3 regions of the Azotosporobacter soli genome follow, and region 1 is predicted to be linked to each of the others. Evidence: riboswitches for the same ligand, from Rfam matches in the RefSeq annotation. Region 1 holds a riboswitch; each other region holds the start of a gene.
What was found. Region 1 has a riboswitch for glycine ahead of QTL79_RS09765 (ABC transporter substrate-binding protein). Riboswitches for the same ligand answer to the same signal wherever they lie in the genome.
Positions count from the first base shown of each region.

Region 2: it holds a riboswitch for glycine, as region 1 does, so the genes downstream of both, gcvT (glycine cleavage system aminomethyltransferase GcvT) here and QTL79_RS09765 (ABC transporter substrate-binding protein) in region 1, are expected to answer to the same signal.
Region 3: it holds a riboswitch for glycine, as region 1 does, so the genes downstream of both, QTL79_RS05125 (APC family permease) here and QTL79_RS09765 (ABC transporter substrate-binding protein) in region 1, are expected to answer to the same signal.

Region 1 covers NZ_JAUAOA010000008.1:127,249-130,511, forward strand. The annotation lists gene QTL79_RS09760 (sensor domain-containing diguanylate cyclase) at 1-29, shown strand, start outside; gene QTL79_RS09765 (ABC transporter substrate-binding protein) at 75-1,232, opposite strand; glycine riboswitch at 1,364-1,460, opposite strand; gene QTL79_RS09770 ([FeFe] hydrogenase, group A) at 1,665-3,263, opposite strand, start outside.
Region 2 covers NZ_JAUAOA010000001.1:399,073-402,335, forward strand. The annotation lists gene gcvH (glycine cleavage system protein GcvH) at 1-135, opposite strand, end outside; gene gcvT (glycine cleavage system aminomethyltransferase GcvT) at 138-1,241, opposite strand; glycine riboswitch at 1,385-1,471, opposite strand; gene bfr (bacterioferritin) at 1,665-2,135, shown strand; gene QTL79_RS01805 (EcsC family protein) at 2,703-3,263, opposite strand, start outside.
Region 3 covers NZ_JAUAOA010000003.1:281,054-284,316, forward strand. The annotation lists gene QTL79_RS05125 (APC family permease) at 1-1,322, opposite strand, end outside; glycine riboswitch at 1,544-1,640, opposite strand; gene QTL79_RS05130 (hypothetical protein) at 1,930-2,301, shown strand; gene QTL79_RS05135 (hypothetical protein) at 2,362-2,916, opposite strand; gene QTL79_RS05140 (DNA topoisomerase III) at 2,939-3,263, opposite strand, start outside.

The sequences.
Region 1 (3,263 bases):
ACAGGGTTGTGAGAGCATGCGAGCGCTAAGCGGAAAATAGAAAGAACTCCGGCACTGCCGGAGTTCTTTTGCGGTTATGGTTTTACCGTCGCTTTATAAACTTGCTTGCCGTCTTTCATTTCGATGATCACGGCGTTTTTCACCGCGTCATGCGTCGCATTCAGACTGGTCGAACCGGTTACGGTCGGGATGTCTTTCGTTGCTGCCAAGGCAAGGCGGATTTTATCGGGATCGGTGCTGTCTGCACGTTTAATCGCATCAATCAACACATTAGCCGCATCATAGCTGAGCACGGCCATTGCGTCAGGCGCCTGGCCATATTCTTTTTTGTACATTTCAACGAAAGATTTGGAAGCTTCGCTGCTGTCATCCGGCGAATAGTGATTGGTGAAAAAAGTATTATTCAGAGCCGCTGCAGTGCCCATTTCGGTCAATTTCGGCGAATCCCAGCCGTCACCGCCGACGATCGGCTGCATGAGACCCATTTCACGCGCTTGCTTGACGATTTTGCCGACCTCTTCATAATAGCCCGGTACGTAGATGACCTGCACATCCATTGTCTTGAGTTTGGTCAAAATGGTCTTGAAATCCTGATCTTTTTGCAGATAGGATTCTTCGGCAACGACGCTGCCGCCGCCTTTTGTGAGTGCGTCTTTAAAGAAGGAGGCCAAGCCTTTACTGTAATCGCTGCTGCTGTCTACCAGGATCGCGGCCTTTTTTAACTTCAGACTGTCAAGCACGAAATTGGCGCCAACGGTTCCCTGGAACGGATCGATAAAGCAGATGCGAAAGGTATAATCTTTTACCTTGCCGCTTTGCTCATCTACCGTTACTTTTGGATTGGTTGCGCCGACCGCCAAAAACGGCAGTTTATTCGCTTCAGCGACGCTGGAAGATGCAATTGCGTTGGAACTGGAGAAGATGCCGGTCACGGCGACGACTCTGTCCTGCGAAGCCAGTTTTGTCATCGCATTGGCGGATTCCGACGGCTCGCTTTTGTTGTCCGCATAAATGGCCTGGATCTTCTTGCCCAATACGCCGCCTTTTGCGTTGGCTTCCTTAATGGCCAGCTTTGCGCCGTTCGCTGCCGACGTGCCCATTGTCGCATTGCCGCCTGTCATTTCGTTGAGGACGCCGATGCGGATGTCATTCGAGCCGACGGCGCCGCAGCCGCTCAAAAATGCGCTTAATGCCAGGATTAGCGTTAGGATAAGTGCGTTTGTTTTTTTCATTGTTCTCGCTCCTTTTCTTTTTCCGTTTTTGACGGCTAGACTGGCCCAAGCGAAAAAAGAAAAAGGTCAAATCATCGATTTGACCCTGAAGAAGACAACTAAAGTTTTACTGCAAATTAAATCTGCAGTAAATCAGCGTCTCTGTCCTTTTGCCTGAGAGATTCATCGGAAAGTATCCGATTTGCACCTTCGGCGCCCTGCTAACAGGGGCTCTCCAGAGTTCCGTCCATTTGCGGTCTACAGCTTGCCTAAAGAAAGAAGACAAAAACAGTTTCCGCAAACTTCACACGGTGACGATATTATTTTTTTAATACGTTTGTACTGATTATAGCGACGTAAAGTGTTGCTTGTCAAGCATGAAAATAAAAAAGCTGTCTCGGCGGTCGAATTTCGTATCGCCTGAGACAGCTTCCTTACTTTAAGTAGATCCGGTTAGGGGCGAGGATAATGTACATGCAGCAATTCGTGCACTTTATCCTTCAATACATTTTTGTAAATGGCATCGAGTGTCGGATTAGCTTCTGCGTGCTTGATATTGCTCATCCGGTCGGCATCATACAAGCCTTTGCTGCGACTTTTCTTACCAGTGCTGCTGGTTACCGGCTGTCCGGCACCGCAGACGCAGCCGCCGGGGCAGGCCATGACCTCGACGAAGTCATATTGTTTTTCGCCGCTTTCGATTTGTTTGATCAGGTCGTCGGCGTTTTTCAGACCGCTGACGACGGCAATGTTGACCTGACGTCCTTCGTGCTCAATGCTGGCTTCTTTGACGCCGTTCATGCCTCGAACACCGGTAAAGGCGATCTTGCGCAGGCCTGCGATGGTCTTGTCGTCAGAGACGCGGCGGATGACCGCTTCGGTTACGCCGCCGGTCACGCCGAAGATGACGCCTGCGCCGCTGACCGTACCAAAGGGCATGTCGAGCGCTTCGGGTTCAATCTCGGAAAACACGAGTCCGGCCTCTTTGATCATTTTAATCAGACCGTTCGAGGTGATGACATAGTCGACGTACGGCACACCGTCTGCTTTAAATTCATCACGCGTCGCTTCATGTTTCTTTGCGGTACAGGGCATGACGGCGACGACGATGACACGTTGTTTGGAATCTTTGTACTGTTCTTTGAGGACCGAGCCGAACATCTGCATCGGCGAGCGACAGCTGGAAATGTTGTCGAGCAGGTGCGGGTGGTTGTATTCTACATAGCGAACCCAAGCCGGACAGCAGGACGTAAAGAGCGGCAATTTTCCATCCGTAGTAAGTCGCGTCATAAACTCTTTGGTTTCTTCGAGTACGGTAAGATCAGCGCCGGTAGAAGTATCGAAGACGCCGTCAAAACCGATGCGACGCAGTGATGCTACGATTCGACCCATTACATCTTCGCCTTCATTCAACCCGAACTCACTGCCGATGGCAACGCGGACGGCGGGCGCGATTTGTACTAAAACCTTGGTGTTTTCATCGCTTAGCTCTTTCCACAGATCAAGCGTATCGCTCTTGACGACGATCGCGCCTGTCGGACAGACGACTGCGCACTGGCCACAGCCAACGCAATTCGTTTCGCCGATCGGTTCATCAAAGGCAGGGCTGACGCGCATGTTGGAGCCGCGAAACGCAAAGTCGATTGCGCCGACATTTTGCACTTCGTCGCAGACCCGCACGCAGTCGCCGCACAGGATGCACTTGTTTTTGTCGCGTGTAATGCAGGGAGAAGAGTCGTCGATATCGGGATCGCCGGAGGTATTGTCAAAACGCACTCGTTTAATGCCGAAGCGTTGCGCCAGTTCCTGCAATTTACATTTGCCGCTTTTCGGGCAGGTGGTGCAGTCGCAGCAATGACTGGCGAGCAAAAGCTCCAGAATCATCTTGCGGTATTTGCGCAAACGCGGCGTATTGGTGCGCACCTCGAGGCCAGCTTTCGGCACAGTGGAACAGGCGGCGTGAATGCTGCCCCATTTGTCTTCGACTACGCACATGCGGCAAGCACCATAGACCGACAGTTCGGAGTAGTAGCAGAAGGTGGGCAGTTCGAT
Region 2 (3,263 bases), on a different contig from region 1:
GGACGGGACTTCCACAAACACCACGTCACCCAGCTGGGATTGTGCAAAATCGGTGATTCCGACCGTCGCCCGGTTCCCTTCGATTTTTACCCACTCATGATCCTTGGAGTACTTCAATTCCTGCAAAATGTTCATCGTTATTTCCCCTCTCTTTTATAAAATGGTTTGCCGATCACCGTTGCCGCGACCGCCTTGCCGCGAATTTCCACCGCAAAATTTTCGCCGATCTTGCCATGCTCGGCTTCGACCAACGCCAAACCGATATTTTTTTCCAGCGTCGGCGCGTAGGAACCGGTCGTGACGCTGCCGATCCTGCGCCCGTCTTTTACGACCGGATATTCGGCGCGGGCAATGCCTCTTTCATTTAAAACGAAGCCGACCACCTTGCGCTTCACACCATCCGCTTTTTGCTGCGCCAGTACCGCGCGTCCATTGAAATCGCCTTTTTCCAGATTGACGAAACGGGGCAGCCCCGCTTCGAGCGGCGTGATTTCCGCCGACAGTTCATGTCCATAAAGCGGCAGTGCAGCCTCGAAGCGAAGCGTATCGCGGCAGCCAAGCCCCGTCGGCTGCAAGCCGTGTTCCCGTCCGGCTGCCATCAGCGCTTCCCAGAGCGGCGCCGCATCGGCCGGACGGCAGTAGATCTCGAAGCCGTCTTCGCCGGTGTAGCCGGTGCGCGAAAGCATCACTTCCTTACCGGCCACGATAACTTTAGGATAGAACCAATAGTAACCCAGCTTGTCGAGCGGCGCGTCGGTCAAGAGACGCAGGATCGTTTCGGCGTTCGGCCCTTGCAGCGCCAGTTCGGCGGTCTGATCCGAGAGATTGGTCAAGGCGACGTCAAAGCCGACGCTGTTCTCGCGCATCCAGGTCCAGTCCTTGTCAATATTCGCCGCATTGATCACCAGTAGATAATCATCCTGCGCATAACGATAAATCAAGAGATCGTCGACTGTTCCGCCATTCAGATAGCACATCGGCGTGTATTGGACCTGATGATCGGCCAACTTGCTCACGTCGTTCGTCACCAAACGCTGCAAATACGCGAGCGCCTGCGGACCTTTGACCGACACCTCGCCCATGTGCGAAACGTCAAACAAACCGGCCTGACGACGCACCGCATGGTGTTCCTCGATAATTCCCGCATACTGGACCGGAAGCTGCCAACCGCCGAATTCGACGATCTTGCCGCCGTATTTGTTGTGCGTGTCATAAAGCGGCGTTTTTTTTCCTGTTGTCACTATGCATTCCCTCCTTATATTTAGATAAAAAAAGAGACAAAGAAGAACACTGTCTTCTTTGTCTCTGTCTCTTGTACCTGAGAGCGTGACCTCAAGTGAGGCTTCCCCATCGGTGACGCCGAGCGGCGTTCTCTCCAGAGTCCGGTCCGGTCATAGTGCTTTTGCCTGAGAGTTTCAACAAAGTCTTACTCCTCCGGCGCCGCCTTGGCGATCTCTCCCACAACCATCATTCCGCATTCGTATGAATTTTTAATATCTTCTGTTAACATTTTACTAACAGCGTCCTCACTCTGTCAATGCTTCCCTTCGTTATATTTTACCAATCATTTTCAATATTTGGATTATACGCGGCAGGAGTTGTCTTTTTCATGTTGAACAATTTCAATAGATCGCGATTATTTGATGAAAGGGGTCTTGTGCATTATGAAAGGAAATCCTAAACTGATTGAGGCCTTAAATGCCCTGCTGGCTGATGAACTGAGCGCCATCAACCAGTATATCGTTCATTCCGAAATGTGCGCCAACTGGGGTTATGAAAAACTTCACAGCACCTTCGAACGGCGCGCCATCGAGGAAATGAAGCATGCGGAAATCCTCATCGCCCGCATCCTCTTCCTGGAAGGACTGCCGGTCGTCTCCAAACTGAATCCGATCCACATCGGCAGCGACGTGACGAAGCAGCTGGAAAAAGACCACGCTGCCGAAGAAGGCGCGATTGCCGCCTACAATGCGGCCATTCGTCTGGCTGGCGACGTCAACGATTTCGCGACGCGCGAAATTCTCGAGCACATTTTGAGCGATGAAGACCGTCACATCGACGGCATCGAAGAACTGCAAGACCAGATCGGCCATATGACGCTGCCGATTTTCCTGACGACGCAGGTCGCCAAATAAGCAAAAGAATAGAAAGACAGGGCATCTCAAGCATCCTTGAAACGCCCTGTCTTTTTCATTTCGCCGCTTCGGCTTATTTGCGCGAAGTCCGCACGCACACTTCCTGGCCGCAACCGGAACATTTTCCGTTGCCGCTGCCGTCCATGCGAACCACATGACCGCATACTGCATGTATCAACATATTGATTTCCTCCTTTTTTCTTTTCTTTGACGTCCGGCTTCCGTTGCCGTTCATCCCCGTTTCTGATTTTCACCCATCTCGCAGCCGCCAGCATGGCTCGGCTTATAAAAAACGAAAGAAGTCCTTACTCGGCTCCCTCCGATTTGACGCAAATTTGAACCCTTTACACACGAAGGACCTTGGTTGAGTCTAAATGGATCGCGCTCTCTGCAAGACCATCTCTTTCTTTTTGCAAAAGAGATCTCTTCTTGTACGGAAAACAAAAAAGAAGCCCTTGGTGTCAGGCTTCTCTAAAAAACAGTTCAAATATGATTTTCATCATTCTTTGTCAGTAGTCAGTCTTTACTCGAGCACATGGTTTATTATAGTCGGATTACCTCATATTGTCAATACTTTTCTATTTCTTTACCAAGAAAAGCTCTTTTGGCCACTTCGCCAATCGCATAGGTCGCCAACGCATCGAGCGTGCCGCCGACAAGTGCGCCGACAAGAGGTACGCCACGCCCCAAACCGGCAATGCCTTTTTCGCTGAACTTGCGCAGCAGCACGGCGCCGATTTTTTGCTGTGTCCGCTCTAAAAGCTGCGTCGACAGTTTGGCCAGCATCCTGCGCGAGATATGCTGTCCCAGCTTAACGCTGAGTTCTTTCAACAGCTCGGTCGCCGCACTGCCGCACAGGCAGAGAAAGACCAGCGTCTTGACCTTGTCGTCGCGCACGTCATGCCCGCCCAGGCAGGCGATCGCGGTGATCATTCGGATTTGCATATAAAGGACACTCGACAGATTGGCCGGCACTGCGACCGGCAGCGTCAGTACGCCGCCCAAACCGGTCAGAAAACCCACGCTGGCGCACTTTGCATTCTGCCAGCGAATCAAGGCATCGGCCTGCTCGTGCAAGTTGCCAGGCGCTTTCCTATATTCAGCCGCCAACTCTTCTGCCGATCCGAT
Region 3 (3,263 bases), on a different contig from region 1:
CCTTTCTTTTGGCGCAGCATCAGCCAGTAGACCGGTACGCCGAGAAGCGTCAGCGACAATGCATAGAGCGTGTCCTGCGGATTATTCAGCAGCGTACTGCCGATGATATAGAGACCGCCGAGGATCGCAACCGCCGGAACAACCGGATAGAGAGGAACCTTATACGGCCGTTCGGCCGCAGGCTGGCGTTTTCTCAACAGGAAGACCGCGACAAACGCAAGCAGATAAAAAATCTGGATCATGAACATTGCGATGTCGGTCAGGCGATCGGGATCGCCCAGCGTCATCAACAGCACCGCCATGCAGACCTGAAACAAGGTCGCTCCGACCGGTGTGCCATATTCCTTATGCACCTTCGCTAAAAAACGCGAACCCGGCAGCTGCCCTGCCACCGCCATTGCATACGGCACACGCGCATTTGTCATGATATAACCGTTCAACGCACCGAAAATCGAAACCAAAATGCCGATGCTAATCAGCTTGCCGCCGATATCACCGAAAAGAATTCCGGCGGCAGCGCCGCTGGCGAGCGGTCCGAGCGCCGCAATTTCTGCGGCCGGCAGCACATGCAGCACCGCAACGTTCACCGAAAGATACGCCACGATGACAATGCCGAGGCCCAAGATGATCGCGCGCGGCAATAACTTCGCCGGATTCTTCATCTCACCGGCGACAAATCCGGCCGCGATCCAACCGTCATACGCCCATAGCGTCGCCAATATCGCCGCGCCCATGCCGGCCGATTCGCTCACGCCGCTGCTCATGTTAAGAATTTGTCCATTGCCCTGCCACAGTCCGAAGACGGCAATGCAGGCAATCGGAATCAATTTTGCAATTGTCGCAACCGACTGGATCATCCCGCCGCAGCGCGCGCCGAGGCAGTTTATACCGGAAATGAACGCCACCGCCAAGATAGCCAGCGGCATCTTATAACTGGTCGGAATATTTAAAAAGGGAATCAGCAAGGCTGAGAAATAAAGCCCCAATGCGCCGATTGTCGCCGGTCCATAAATCAACGTCTGTACCCAGCCGAACAGATAAGCCCAGAATTTCCCGTACACCTCGTCCAAATAAGCATACATGCCGCCGGTGCGCGGAATCTGCGCACCAAGTTCGGCGATCGTCAGTCCGGCCGTGACCGTGATGATGCCGCCGATCACCCAGGCTGCCAGTCCCAACGTCGAATCCCCGGCCGCCAGCAGCACCTTGCCCGGTTTCATGAAAATTCCGGAACCGATCACCATCCCCACGACCAACGCCATTGCGGGAATCAGGCCCAGTTCCCTTTTTAACAGTTTGTCCGCTTGCGATTCTTTTTCCATTTTGCTTCACTCCTTCATCTGCCCCTCCAGCTGGGGCTGTTCTTACAACTTTTGTCTCTGCAGAGTAATGAAACAAAAGGAGTCAAATCATTGCTGATTTGACTCCGGAGGACACTTCGAAAAGGGTATTTCAATCCGGCATGTACGCCATGCTTTGCGAAAACACAGACCCTGCGTTGCCGCAGCGTCTTTTCCCGTTTCTCGACACCAATTTCTGGTGCTTCTTGTGCTCTGTCCTTTTGCCTGAGAGATTGAGCAGCATTTCTGCCGCCTTGCCCCTTCGGCGCCCTTGTTCAGGGTCTCTCCAGAGTCCCGTCCGTTTACGGTTCCACCTGCAAGGCAGGTACCTGAGAGTGTTACTCCTTCGGTGAGCCAACGGCCTACGCCATGGCTGCTCTTCCGCAAACATCATCCGGCCATATGTAGTTGTGTACTGGACACTAACCGATAATGATCGATTATACAACAGCGTCGGAAAAAGCGCAACCGTTTTTCCATTTTTAAGCCTTATTGCCATTGACGAAAAGCATCGCTTTGCTGTATTCTGATAGCTACAGTATCTTTTTATTCCGATCGGACTACCCAGTCAATTTAGGAGGTGCACGGCATGACCAAACGTTGTCCTACTTGTCGGCGTGAAACAAGCGAAACTGGCGAATCCTCTTCCGGCGGCTTTTCCCTTCATGCGACGCTTACCGGACTCAGCATGGAATTTCCGACCGCACGTCGCCTTCCCTGGCGCGCTTTTTTCGGCATCTTGCTGCTGATCGGCATTTGGCAGACGATTGCCGCATTCATTTGCACGCACCTCTTACAGATGAGCGCTGCCGCCACCGACAGCATTCGTCAGCTGATCGCCGGCGCCTTCTTCTTTTTCGGCTGTTGCGGCGCTTACCAGCGCAGCCTCGCTAAACGCACGACAAGCCTTGACGTTAAAGAAAGCTGTCCCGATTGCGGACGTGCCTTCACGCACAAATAAACAAGCCTGATGAATAAGAAAAACCGGCATTCATTTGCCGGTTTTTCTTATTCATTCGCACTACTTTCCGCTGTCCACCAAACGCTGAAAGTAGTGGAGAAACTCCGCCTTCACTTCGCTCATCTTTCTCTCCCTGACATCCGGTTCGGACTGAAGCGGCGTAACGTATCCATTCAAGCCCTGCTGATGCAGCTTGTCAAATTCATAATACAGCAGCGTATTGTCAATCGCGTCAACATGGGCCAATTCCTCTTCCGTCAAATCGCCCAAATCAAAACGTTCATAGATCAACTGCTGCAGTCGCCCTTCGATATCGCGATATTCCGGCAGATAAATTTTGACCGGCCGGGTAACGTCGGACAAATATGCTTCACTGCCGTCGTGCAGCAGACAGGCCCGCTGCACGCGCTTCGGCAGTTGGCGCGCTTCGGCTTCCTTCCGGCAGTTCAGCGAATGCTGCGCAACGCTGTAAAAAGTGTCAAAATGTCCGTTCGCACGGCAGATATGCGACAGCGCATGCGCGATGTCCGCAATCAGAATTTCCTCCCGCCGCGGCGCGAACGGATAAAAAAGAACATTGCTGTGCGTCAGGATCGGATTTTCTCGTTTCTCCATGCTAACCTGCTTTCTGCCCGCTTTATTTCAGTTTAAGTTTCGCCAGCGCATCGGCCAGCGCCGAATTCAGCGGCTCTTCTTTCGCCTTGCTCTGATTGCGCAAATATTGATTCACATCGCTCTTCGAAACCTTCGACGTCTCTTTTTCGCGCCGTTCGTTGAACGACGACAATTTTTCCCGATGACCGCAGCCGCAGACAAACAGACGGGCGTCGCCTTCGCCGCGCATTTCCATCTTCTTGTGGCAGTTCGGGCAGCGAGCGTTCGTAACCCTGGCAATACCCTTGCGATGGCCGCACTCACGGTCCTGACAGACCAGCATTTTGCCTTTCTTGCCGTTGACTTCG